Regions from separate parts of the Photobacterium sp. GB-1 genome, predicted to be linked through region 1. Evidence: predicted binding sites of a transcription regulator. Region 1 holds the regulator's gene; each other region holds the start of a gene.
What was found. Region 1 encodes PurR, which represses purine synthesis genes. Its sites were predicted from a motif close to TNANGNAAACGTTTNCNTNA; they were not measured.
Positions count from the first base shown of each region.

Region 2: a site for PurR is predicted at 2,023-2,042, ahead of pyrD (quinone-dependent dihydroorotate dehydrogenase). Genes of this name have one in related genera too.
Region 3: a site for PurR is predicted at 1,448-1,467, ahead of purT (formate-dependent phosphoribosylglycinamide formyltransferase). Genes of this name have one in related genera too.

Region 1 covers NZ_PYOB01000014.1:40,627-43,920, forward strand. Annotated here, with positions in the region: gene C9J45_RS13905 (heme ABC transporter ATP-binding protein) at 1-651, shown strand, start outside; gene purR (HTH-type transcriptional repressor PurR) at 1,057-2,061, shown strand; cyclic di-GMP riboswitch class I at 2,260-2,350, shown strand; gene C9J45_RS13915 (TfoX/Sxy family DNA transformation protein) at 2,485-3,075, shown strand.
Region 2 covers NZ_PYOB01000004.1:169,756-173,049, forward strand. Annotated here, with positions in the region: gene C9J45_RS06680 (cell division protein ZapC) at 51-590, opposite strand; gene pyrD (quinone-dependent dihydroorotate dehydrogenase) at 845-1,855, opposite strand; gene C9J45_RS06690 (NAD-glutamate dehydrogenase) at 2,204-3,294, opposite strand, start outside.
Region 3 covers NZ_PYOB01000004.1:221,020-224,313, reverse strand. Annotated here, with positions in the region: gene C9J45_RS06920 (thiopurine S-methyltransferase) at 1-99, shown strand, start outside; gene purT (formate-dependent phosphoribosylglycinamide formyltransferase) at 205-1,383, opposite strand; gene C9J45_RS06910 (DMT family transporter) at 1,577-2,461, opposite strand; gene cdd (cytidine deaminase) at 2,611-3,294, opposite strand, start outside.

The DNA.
Region 1 (3,294 bases):
AAAGTATTATGTGGTGAGATTACGCCAAAATCAGGCACGGTTTCTTTCTTTGATCAACCGCTTAATAATTGGGCTCGGGAAGAATTGGCATGTCACTTAGGTGTTCTTCCACAACATAGCGCATTATCGTTTGCCTTTACCGCGAAAGAAGTTGTCGAGCTAGGCGCAATTCCATTGCAGCTCACTTCGCCTGAACTGAAAGATGCAACAGCATCAAGCATGCAATACGTTGATATTAACAATTTAGCTAAACGTCTCTACCCCACCTTATCGGGGGGTGAAAAACAGCGTGTACACCTTGCCCGGGTTTTAACACAACTCAGTAAAGCCGGTGATAAATGTATCTTGATGTTAGATGAACCCACCTCAGCACTCGATCTCGCCCACCAGCACCACACCTTACAAATTGCCCAAAATATGGCTATACAAGGCGCCGCTGTAATTGTGGTATTGCACGATTTAAACCTTGCAGCCCAATACACTGATCGGATGATTTTCCTTAACGAAGGAGAAATAAAAGCCGACGGAACGCCAACACAAGTTCTTACTCCTGAAGTAATAGATACCTTATATGGTTGGCCTGTCAGTGTTCATACTCATCCAAGTGGTGATTTTCCTTATCTTTTATCAGCCAATCATTCTGTTTTTTAACGTTTTATCTATTAATGACTAGATATACACAATAAATTGAAGCTATTAGCATGACAAACATCGAGTTTTTACGGTTAATGATCAATTAATTCAATCAAGTTGAATAGAAAGATTGCACAACGCAAAACACACAGTAAAATGTGATCGCAAGCGATTACATGTGTAATTAGTGTAAAAATAGTTTCTATCTTCTAATGCCGCATTTTACTGCGGCTTTAGTTGTTTATGATCCATGATAATTGCAACACCCTATAATTCGGTATCAAATTGAATAATTAAGTAGCTAATAACTAAAGGATCTTCATCTCTGCGAGTGAACTCGTAAGCCATAGACTACGTAATTAATCAATTTGGTATCAAAAACCTTTGTCAGATCCTAATCTGACCATGATAAGAAGAATAAATATGGCAACCATTAAAGACGTTGCACGTATGGCAGGTGTATCAACTACTACAGTGTCGCACGTGATTAATAAAACACGCTTTGTTGCAGAAGCAACGCAACAAAAAGTTTTGGCTGCAGTAGATGAACTTAACTACGCCCCAAGTGCAGTAGCGCGAAGCTTAAAATGTAATACAACACGTACTATCGGCATGTTAGTCACTAAATCGACTAACCCATTTTTTGCCGAAGTTGTGCATGGTGTTGAAGAATATTGTTATGGTGCAGGCTACACGCTGATCTTATGTAACACCGAAGGTAACTTAGAAAAACAACGTGATTACTTACGTATGCTTTCTGAAAAGCGTGTTGATGGCCTATTGGTTATGTGCAGCGATCTGGATCAAATGTTGCTCGATTTACTTGAGCGTAAAAATGATCTTCCTATGGTTATCATGGACTGGGGCCCAGAAAGCCCACATACTGATAATATTCTAGATAACGCTGAAAACGGCGGTTATATTGCGACTAAGCACCTTATTGAAAATGGCCATAAGAAAATTGGCTGTTTATCTGGACAAGTTGATAAGTCTACTTGTCAAGAGCGCCTAAAGGGCTTCCGTAAAGCGATGAAAGAAGCAGATCTCACTGTTAATGCTAATTGGCTACTTGACGGTGACTTTGAGTGTGAGTCAGCCGTTGAAGCTGCTCATAAGTTTATCGCAATGGAAGATCGCCCTACTGCTATCTTCTGCTTTAACGACATTATGGCCATGGCTCTGATCAGTACCTTTGAACAGGCAGGTCTGCGTGTTCCTGATGATATCTCAATCATTGGCTACGATAACATTGACCTTGCGCCCTACTTTGCGCCACCGCTAACAACTATCCACCAGCCTAAACGTCGTTTAGGTAAAAAGGCCATCGAAATCTTGCTAGAGCGTGTGAAAGACAAGAATCATGAGCGTCAAACCTTTGAAATGACGCCTAAACTTGTTGAGAGAAAATCGGTTAAAGATCTCAACTAATAAAATTTATCTTTCTATGTTAAGGAAAAGCCGATAAGTTAACCTTGTTGGCTTTTTTTTTACTTATAAAAAACAATCATGAGTATTTATAATTATAAAGCTTATTAAAATAAGCTAAGAACAAATACCTGAACCAATATCACATTTTTGAGAGCTTAGATTTAATATTAAAAGTATTATTTAATATAACTTTATATAGTCACGAACTGGCAAATTAATTGAAAGATTAAGACGCAAAACCACCGGCCTAAAAATTATGTTAATAATTCAAGGTAGCGGGGTTACCGAAGGATTATTATTGAACCGACAATATTATGACACAAACTTAACAATATATTGACAGTATCAATGTGTAGATTAATTAATCTATTTCCTCGCTCTTAATGTTTAGGTGACACTCATATTTTTTCACCGAGTAGAAGCATGGATAAACCAATATTAAAAGATTCATTAAAATTATTTGACCATTTTGGTTCAATAAAATCACGGTCGATGTTTGGCGGTTTTGGCATTTTTTCTGGTGATACAATGTTTGCATTAGTTGTGAACGATAAACTTCACTTACGTGCAAATGCTGAAACTGAAAAGGAATTCAAACAAGCTGGCTTGGAACCCTATGTTTATAAAAAACGTGGCTTCCCTGTTGTAACCAAGCACTATGCAATACCCGATCAATGGTGGGATGAACCCACAAAGATTGTAGCTCAAGGTAGGTATTCACTGGATGCAGCAGAAAAAGACAAGCAAGAAAAGGAGAGTTGCGTACCTGACCGAATTAAAGATTTACCTAATCTACGATTATCAAATGAAAGAATGCTGAAAAAAGCAGGCATAAACACTATTGAACAACTTCTAGCAGTGGGCTCTCTTGGCGCATATAAAGCACTTCAAGAATCACAAACAAGTCCATTGAGTATTGAATTGCTTTGGGCATTGGAAGGCGCAATTAGCGGTCAACATTGGTCAGTTATTCCTGAGCAACGTCGAAATGAACTATTATCTGCCTTATCTTAAAAATATAAGTTGTCTTAAATATAAAATACTTAGGAATAAAAGAGCCCCATTCTTTTATTTCTAAGTATACCTTTCAAAAATAATTTCCGTATTATCCTTATCTTCCTTTATAAAATTCAATATTTATTTGGTTTAATTGCATAATAACAAACTTTTGCCATTAAATTAATTCCCTCCGTTTTGCACTCCTTGATTTATATAAATGATAATTATCTTTAT
Region 2 (3,294 bases), on a different contig from region 1:
ACCGGGAGACTGATAAGGATATACGACAAAAATATGAGATGAAGAAACGACTAACCGACAAGCGCAAAATGTCGCTGTTCAGTTTCTACAAAACAGGGAGCCATTCGATCATTCATAACTTTAATCGTTTCGCAGAACTCCATGCTTTTAAGGCCGTCTAAATCAACAGTAGCAACATCAGCAAGCATACAGAGACTCGCGACCCCACTGTTTTCAATCACAACGTAATTGGCAGTACAAGAAGCCGTCATTAAAGTAATAACTTGTCCCTGTAATGGCTCTACACCTTGTTGAGGTGCGAAATACCAACTTTTTGGCATCATAGGCTTATGGAAACGTCGTGCGGCTGTAGCATTTAATGCTAATTCACATTTTCTAGCTGCAGAAATTGGCAGATGAGCAATCTGCTCTTGGAAGTTTTGATAGGCTTCAATATCATCAACATTAAAAATATCACTTATTTTGGCTTCTGGGGTAAGCAGCTTACTTGGTAACGATACACGGAAAAGCATATCGTCATTCAACTCAAGCATGAGTGAATTCATTTCAGCGTCAAAATACCATTTCCATGAATTATCTGGCTTTAACACGTTCTTACTCCTGAAAGACAGTGATTTATTTTGTATCTGTGATCATATGTTTAAATTTTAGCTTAATTCTACTCGCGTATTCATAAAATAAAAGGGGAAAATAGCGGTTCTATCACGAGTAAATCAGATGTATATTTGATACAAATAGACTAAGTACATAATTAAAAACCCAGCCTAGTATTCACTAAGCTGGGTTTTCGTATGTCAGAAGATATTTAAATTTAATACTTCAGTACGAGAGCGATAGCCAACAGTTAAAGACCGTTTACAATATCTTTAACTAAACGTGGGCCATGATAAATAAAGCCAGAATAAACCTGTACTAGGCTTGCACCAACCATCATCTTCTCGCGAGCAGCCATTGCAGAGTCAATACCACCGACACCAATGATTGGTACTGCGCCATTTAATGCTTCTGACATTTTTCGAATAACTTCAGTACTCTTGTTTTGCAAAGGACGACCGCTTAAGCCCCCCGCTTCATCACAATGTTCCATCCCTTGAACCAAAGAGCGATCCAATGTGGTATTTGTTCCAATCACACCATCTATATTATTACGGATCAAAGAATCACATACCTGTTGAATCTCATGATCATCAAGATCGGGAGCGATCTTAAGTGCTAGAGGAACATACTTATCATGTTGTTTCGCTAATTCAGCTTGTTTAGCTTTAAGCTGGGAAAGCAGATCATCTAAAGCTTCACCATATTGTAAGCTACGTAATCCCGGTGTATTCGGTGACGAAATATTTACAGCAATATAACCAGCATATTGATAAACTTTTTCCATACAAATAATGTAATCTTCAACACCCTTTTCTATCGGTGTATCTTTATTTTTACCGATATTAATACCAATGATGCCGTCAAATTTTGCTTTCTTTACATTCTCAACAAGATTATCAACACCAAGGTTATTAAAACCAAAACGGTTGATAATGCCTTCTGCTGGGATCAAACGGAAAAGACGAGGTTTATCATTACCAGGCTGTGGACGAGGTGTCACGGTCCCTACTTCAACAAAGCCGAAACCCATTTCACCAAATGCATCAATACATTCGCCGTTTTTATCAAGACCAGCCGCTAAGCCAACAGGGTTTTTGAATGTAAGCCCCATAACTTCGACAGGACGTGCAGGAAGATTTTGTCGGTAGAAAAGTTCTAATGGAGTGCCAGTAAAGCGAGAAAAGTTCTCAATAGCGAGGTCGTGTGCTTTTTCAGCATCCAACTGAAAAATAGCAGAACGTGCGATGCGGTATAACATTGTAACTCCAAAATAAGTCCCGAATAAACGGGATGGTATTATTCACAGTTATTCTGTTAACTTCAATCGTTATTTTTTTGATTATTGTTAATAAAACAGTAACTTAGAAATTAAACCTTTGTTTAACAATAAGTTATAGTTTCGTAGTTTCACAAATTATTACACATAAAAGCAATCGTTTTCTTTTTTGCTCTGAAAAAAGTAACGTATTATTTTTATAACCTTATTGTTAATACTTAAATAGTGACAATGTAACATAATAACATCGTAAAAAAGTTACATTGTCACCATATATGTTACACCGTAGCTTATACCATCTTATTAGGCGGTGACTATAAAGTACACTGACTACTGTATCGGCCTTGAGTTGAGATTTAGAATGGTTAATTCACGTAAAGCGACAGAGAACTTTGCAAACTCATGCGCATTACCGACTTTAAATTCAGCCAGTACACTCTCCCATCGATCAACCGCTTTTTTATGTTGTTCCATCCATAGTGATATACTTTCTTCTGGCTTAGCAGTACTTGTCATTATAACCGCTGTTGTTAATTGTCTTTGTTGCCAATCTAGATCTTCACGAAATGAAGCTCTTGCTAATGCTTGCCAATTATTCTCAACAGCTTGGTTTTGAATTTGCTTTAAGAACCAATGAAGTGATAGTTGCGCTCCTAGTACAAAGTACACTCTTGCAATATGCGATATGTTAACGTCCATTTCTTTTGCAATTTGCGCTATATCCATGGCTGAATATAAACTGGTTAAGCGTGAAATGTTTTTGGCCAACCGCTCAGGTACCCCTTTGCGGATCATTTCATTCGCTTGCTCTTCATGCTCTACCACTTCTTCAGTTACAAGGTAACTATCTAATTCATTTCGTAACTGCTCAACAAAGGGTTGATAGAACACTATTTGTTGTTCTATACCTAACTTGTGCTCTCTATTGCGTAGGAACCATCGTGTGACCCGACGCAACATACGCCTTGAACGATAAAGCATGTCATATTGCGTTTGTGCTGAAACTTGATTATCTAATGCTCTAATTTCACTAAAAATCTGGTCAAACTTAAAGATCTCACGCCCTATTGAGTAAGAGGCTGAAATTTCATTTATCGTTGCCCCCGTTTCTTCTTGCAGCCGAGTGACAAAATTGCATCCCATTTCATTCGACATCAAATTAGCTAATGATGTTGCGATTAATTCACGTCGTAATGGATGGTTTTCCATTTGTGATCTGTAGTTATCTTGTAAAAATTGAGGGAAGTAAGCAGGTAAAAGACGGGAATGATAAGGATCACTGGCTATATCGTGATTAACGAGTTTTTCTTTTAACACCATTTTACCGTAAGCCACCAGCACAGCAATTTCTGGTCGTGTTAAGCCAATCCCTGCCTTTTCACGCTCTACTAATGTTTCATCATCAGGTAAACATTCCAGGC
Region 3 (3,294 bases), on a different contig from region 1:
GTGACGCATCTTGAACGTGATGATGCCGATGAAAGTCATCCTCGTCGCCAACGTGGTTTATCGCGATTTGCCGAAGAAGTATGGTTAATTGAAGTATAACTTGTTGTTATAAAGTACAGATAAAAATAAAGGCATGGTTTCTTATTAGTGGAAACCATGCCTTTTTGCTGATAGAGAAATTGTAATATGCTGAGTTAAGCGTGGTTAATCGAAAATGACTTCAACATCACCAGCGGCATTGACGGCATCATTTACTGCGCTAACAATATCTTCTCGACGTGTAAGCGCGACACCTAAACGACGACGACCATTAATTTCAGGTTTACCAAATAATCGGATCTGTGTTTGTGGGCGAGAGAGTGCAGGTAACAGGTTATCGAAACGGATGTTTGATGATACACCTTCAGCAAGGATCACTGCAGAAGCTGATGGGCCATATTGGGTGATGTGTTGAATGGGTAAACCAAGGAAAGCGCGAACGTGAAGCGCAAATTCTGATAACTCTTGTGAAATAAGCGTCACCATACCCGTATCATGTGGGCGAGGAGAGACTTCACTGAATAACACGGTATCGCCTTTAATAAATAGCTCAACACCAAATAAACCAAAACCGCCAAGTGCGTTCACTACTTTTTCTGCTACATCCTGTGCCGCTTTTAATGCTGCTTCAGACATTTGCTGTGGCTGCCATGACTCACGGTAATCCCCATCTTCTTGACGATGACCAATAGGTGCACAGAAATGCACACCATCCACCGCACGAACAGTTAATAACGTGATTTCGTAATCAAAATCAACAAAGCCTTCAATGATCACACGACCCGCACCAGCACGACCGCCTTCTTGTGCGTATTGCCAAGCAGATTCAATATCAGCCTCGGTTTTAATCACACTTTGACCTTTACCTGATGAACTCATAATTGGCTTTACGACACATGGCATACCAACGCGATGTACCGCTGCTGAGAAATCATCAAATTGATCGGCAAATTCATAAGGTGATGTAGGAATCGATAAGGTTTCAGCGGCTAGGCAACGAATACCTTCTCGGTTCATTGTCAGTTTCGTCGCATTAGCGGTAGGCACAACGTTAACACCTTGCTGCTCTAATTCTACAAGCGTGTCAGTGGCAATGGCTTCAATTTCAGGAACAACGTAGTCGGGCTTTTCTAGTTCAATAATGTGTTTTAACGCCTCGCCATCGAGCATATCAATCACATGGCTACGATGTGCAACTTGCATTGCTGGCGCGTTGGGGTAGCGATCTGCGGCAATCACTTCAATACCTAAACGTTGGCATTCAATCGCGACTTCTTTGCCAAGCTCGCCAGAGCCTAAAAGTAAAACACGTGTTGCATTTGAACCATTAGCTGTACCTAACATTATTATTCCTTACTATTTATGTTGGATAGTGTTGGTTGGGCGTGATAATACCTTGTTTTTTTATTTAAGCAAACGTTTGCGTCGGGATTTAAATAGACTTTAAAAGTAAATATTAGAAAAGCTTTAGAGCTTATAATAAAAAACCGCCAAGAAGGCGGTTAGTGAATCTTTTATGGGGTACGGTTATTACTAGCTATTTTCGCTTTTCCCATTGGGTGATAAAGGCCACAGAAGCAATAATAATCGCCGCACCTAACCATAATCGACCCGGTGGTACCCAACCAAATACAAGCCAACCACCTAACACGTTTAGTGGTAATTTTGCGTGGTCGAATGGTTGAACAAATGACGCATCAGCGACGGCATAGGCTTTAGCAATCGCCCATTGTGCCAGTGCGGTTAACAGACCAGCAGCGATGATTAATGTCCATGTTGTGCCGCCTGTTGGCATAGTAAAATCAGGTAGAGCCAGTAACAAGTTAAATGGCGTGATCAGAATAAGTAAATACATCACAACAGTGGTTGGTGATTCTGTAGTAGATTGCTTTTTCACCATCAAAGAATAACCCGCCCAGAAAACCGCAGCGCCGACAGGTAATAATGTCGCAATACTAAATGAATCAGACCACGGCTCTAAAATGATCATTGCACCAATAAAGCCAGCAAGCGTTGCGCACCAACGTGCAGCGCCAACTTTCTCTTTTAGTAATACACCTGAGCCAATAGTTGCAAATAACGGTGAAGTCATAAGCAGTGCAATGCCTTGCCAAATAGGAACAGGATAGGCAAGTGCCCATAGCCAGAGTTGGATACCAATCACCGCAAGAAAGACACGGAAACAGTGCTGGAAGAATTGCTCTGTCTTTAGTGAACGGCGAATACCCATGGTTCTCAGCCATGGCAGCATAGCCACCAGTGCAACAAAGTATTGGATTAACGCAAAAGTAGTTGAAGAGACATGGAGCTTAATACTGAGAAATTGTGCAAGGCTATTTACAATCGCAAAGGCAAGGCCTGCAGAAAGCATCCATCCGGCACCTTGGACTGGGTTATGAACTGGGGTATGTGAATCAGACATTAAAAATTGGTTTCGTCAAAAAAGCATAGCGAGATAATACGCTTTTGTTTTTAGATAGCCAATATAACTGATTGTGTTGAATGCATTAGGCAATAAAAAACCGCCTATTATGGCGGTTTTACATCAACAGATATTGCTAGCACTAACGATTAGTAAGCAACATAAGTCATTTGAATATCAGGATTTAGTGCTTCTAGTAGTGCTTGAGTACGCGCTAATTGACTGATTAGGCTTTCTGCACTTTCTACTAATGCCGCTTCAACTAATTCAGATAGTTTGTAACCTGACATATTCATGTTGATTAGCGCAACTTGCAGCGGTGGTAGGCTTGGGTTAAATGCTGCATTTTCAGCATACATACCCACAAAAACACGACCATCTTTGGCTTTTAATGCAACACCACTGAAGTTCTTAGAGTACGGTGCATGAGAGCGGTTTGCAGCATCACAAGCAGCAACAGCAAGCTCTGATTGCTCAGCAATCGTAATACCATTATTAATGTCGCTTAATAGCGCATCTTTAATCCCAAGATCAGCAGGGCCGAAAGATTCAGGCAGGTATTGTTGCAGTGTCATTGGCTGACGTTCAGGAAGTTGAATAACTAAATCTTGCGCCGTATTCAATTCATTCATGAACTGACGACAGTGACCGCAAGGGCTGTAGTTAATCGTTACGTCTTTAATGCCTGTTTCACCTTTGATCCAAGCATGGCTAATTGCAGATTGCTCAGCATGGATCGTACACGCCATACTTGCGCCTACAAATTCCATATTTGCACCGAAATATAGGCGACCAGATGTACCACGAACAATAGCACCAACATAGAAATTAGA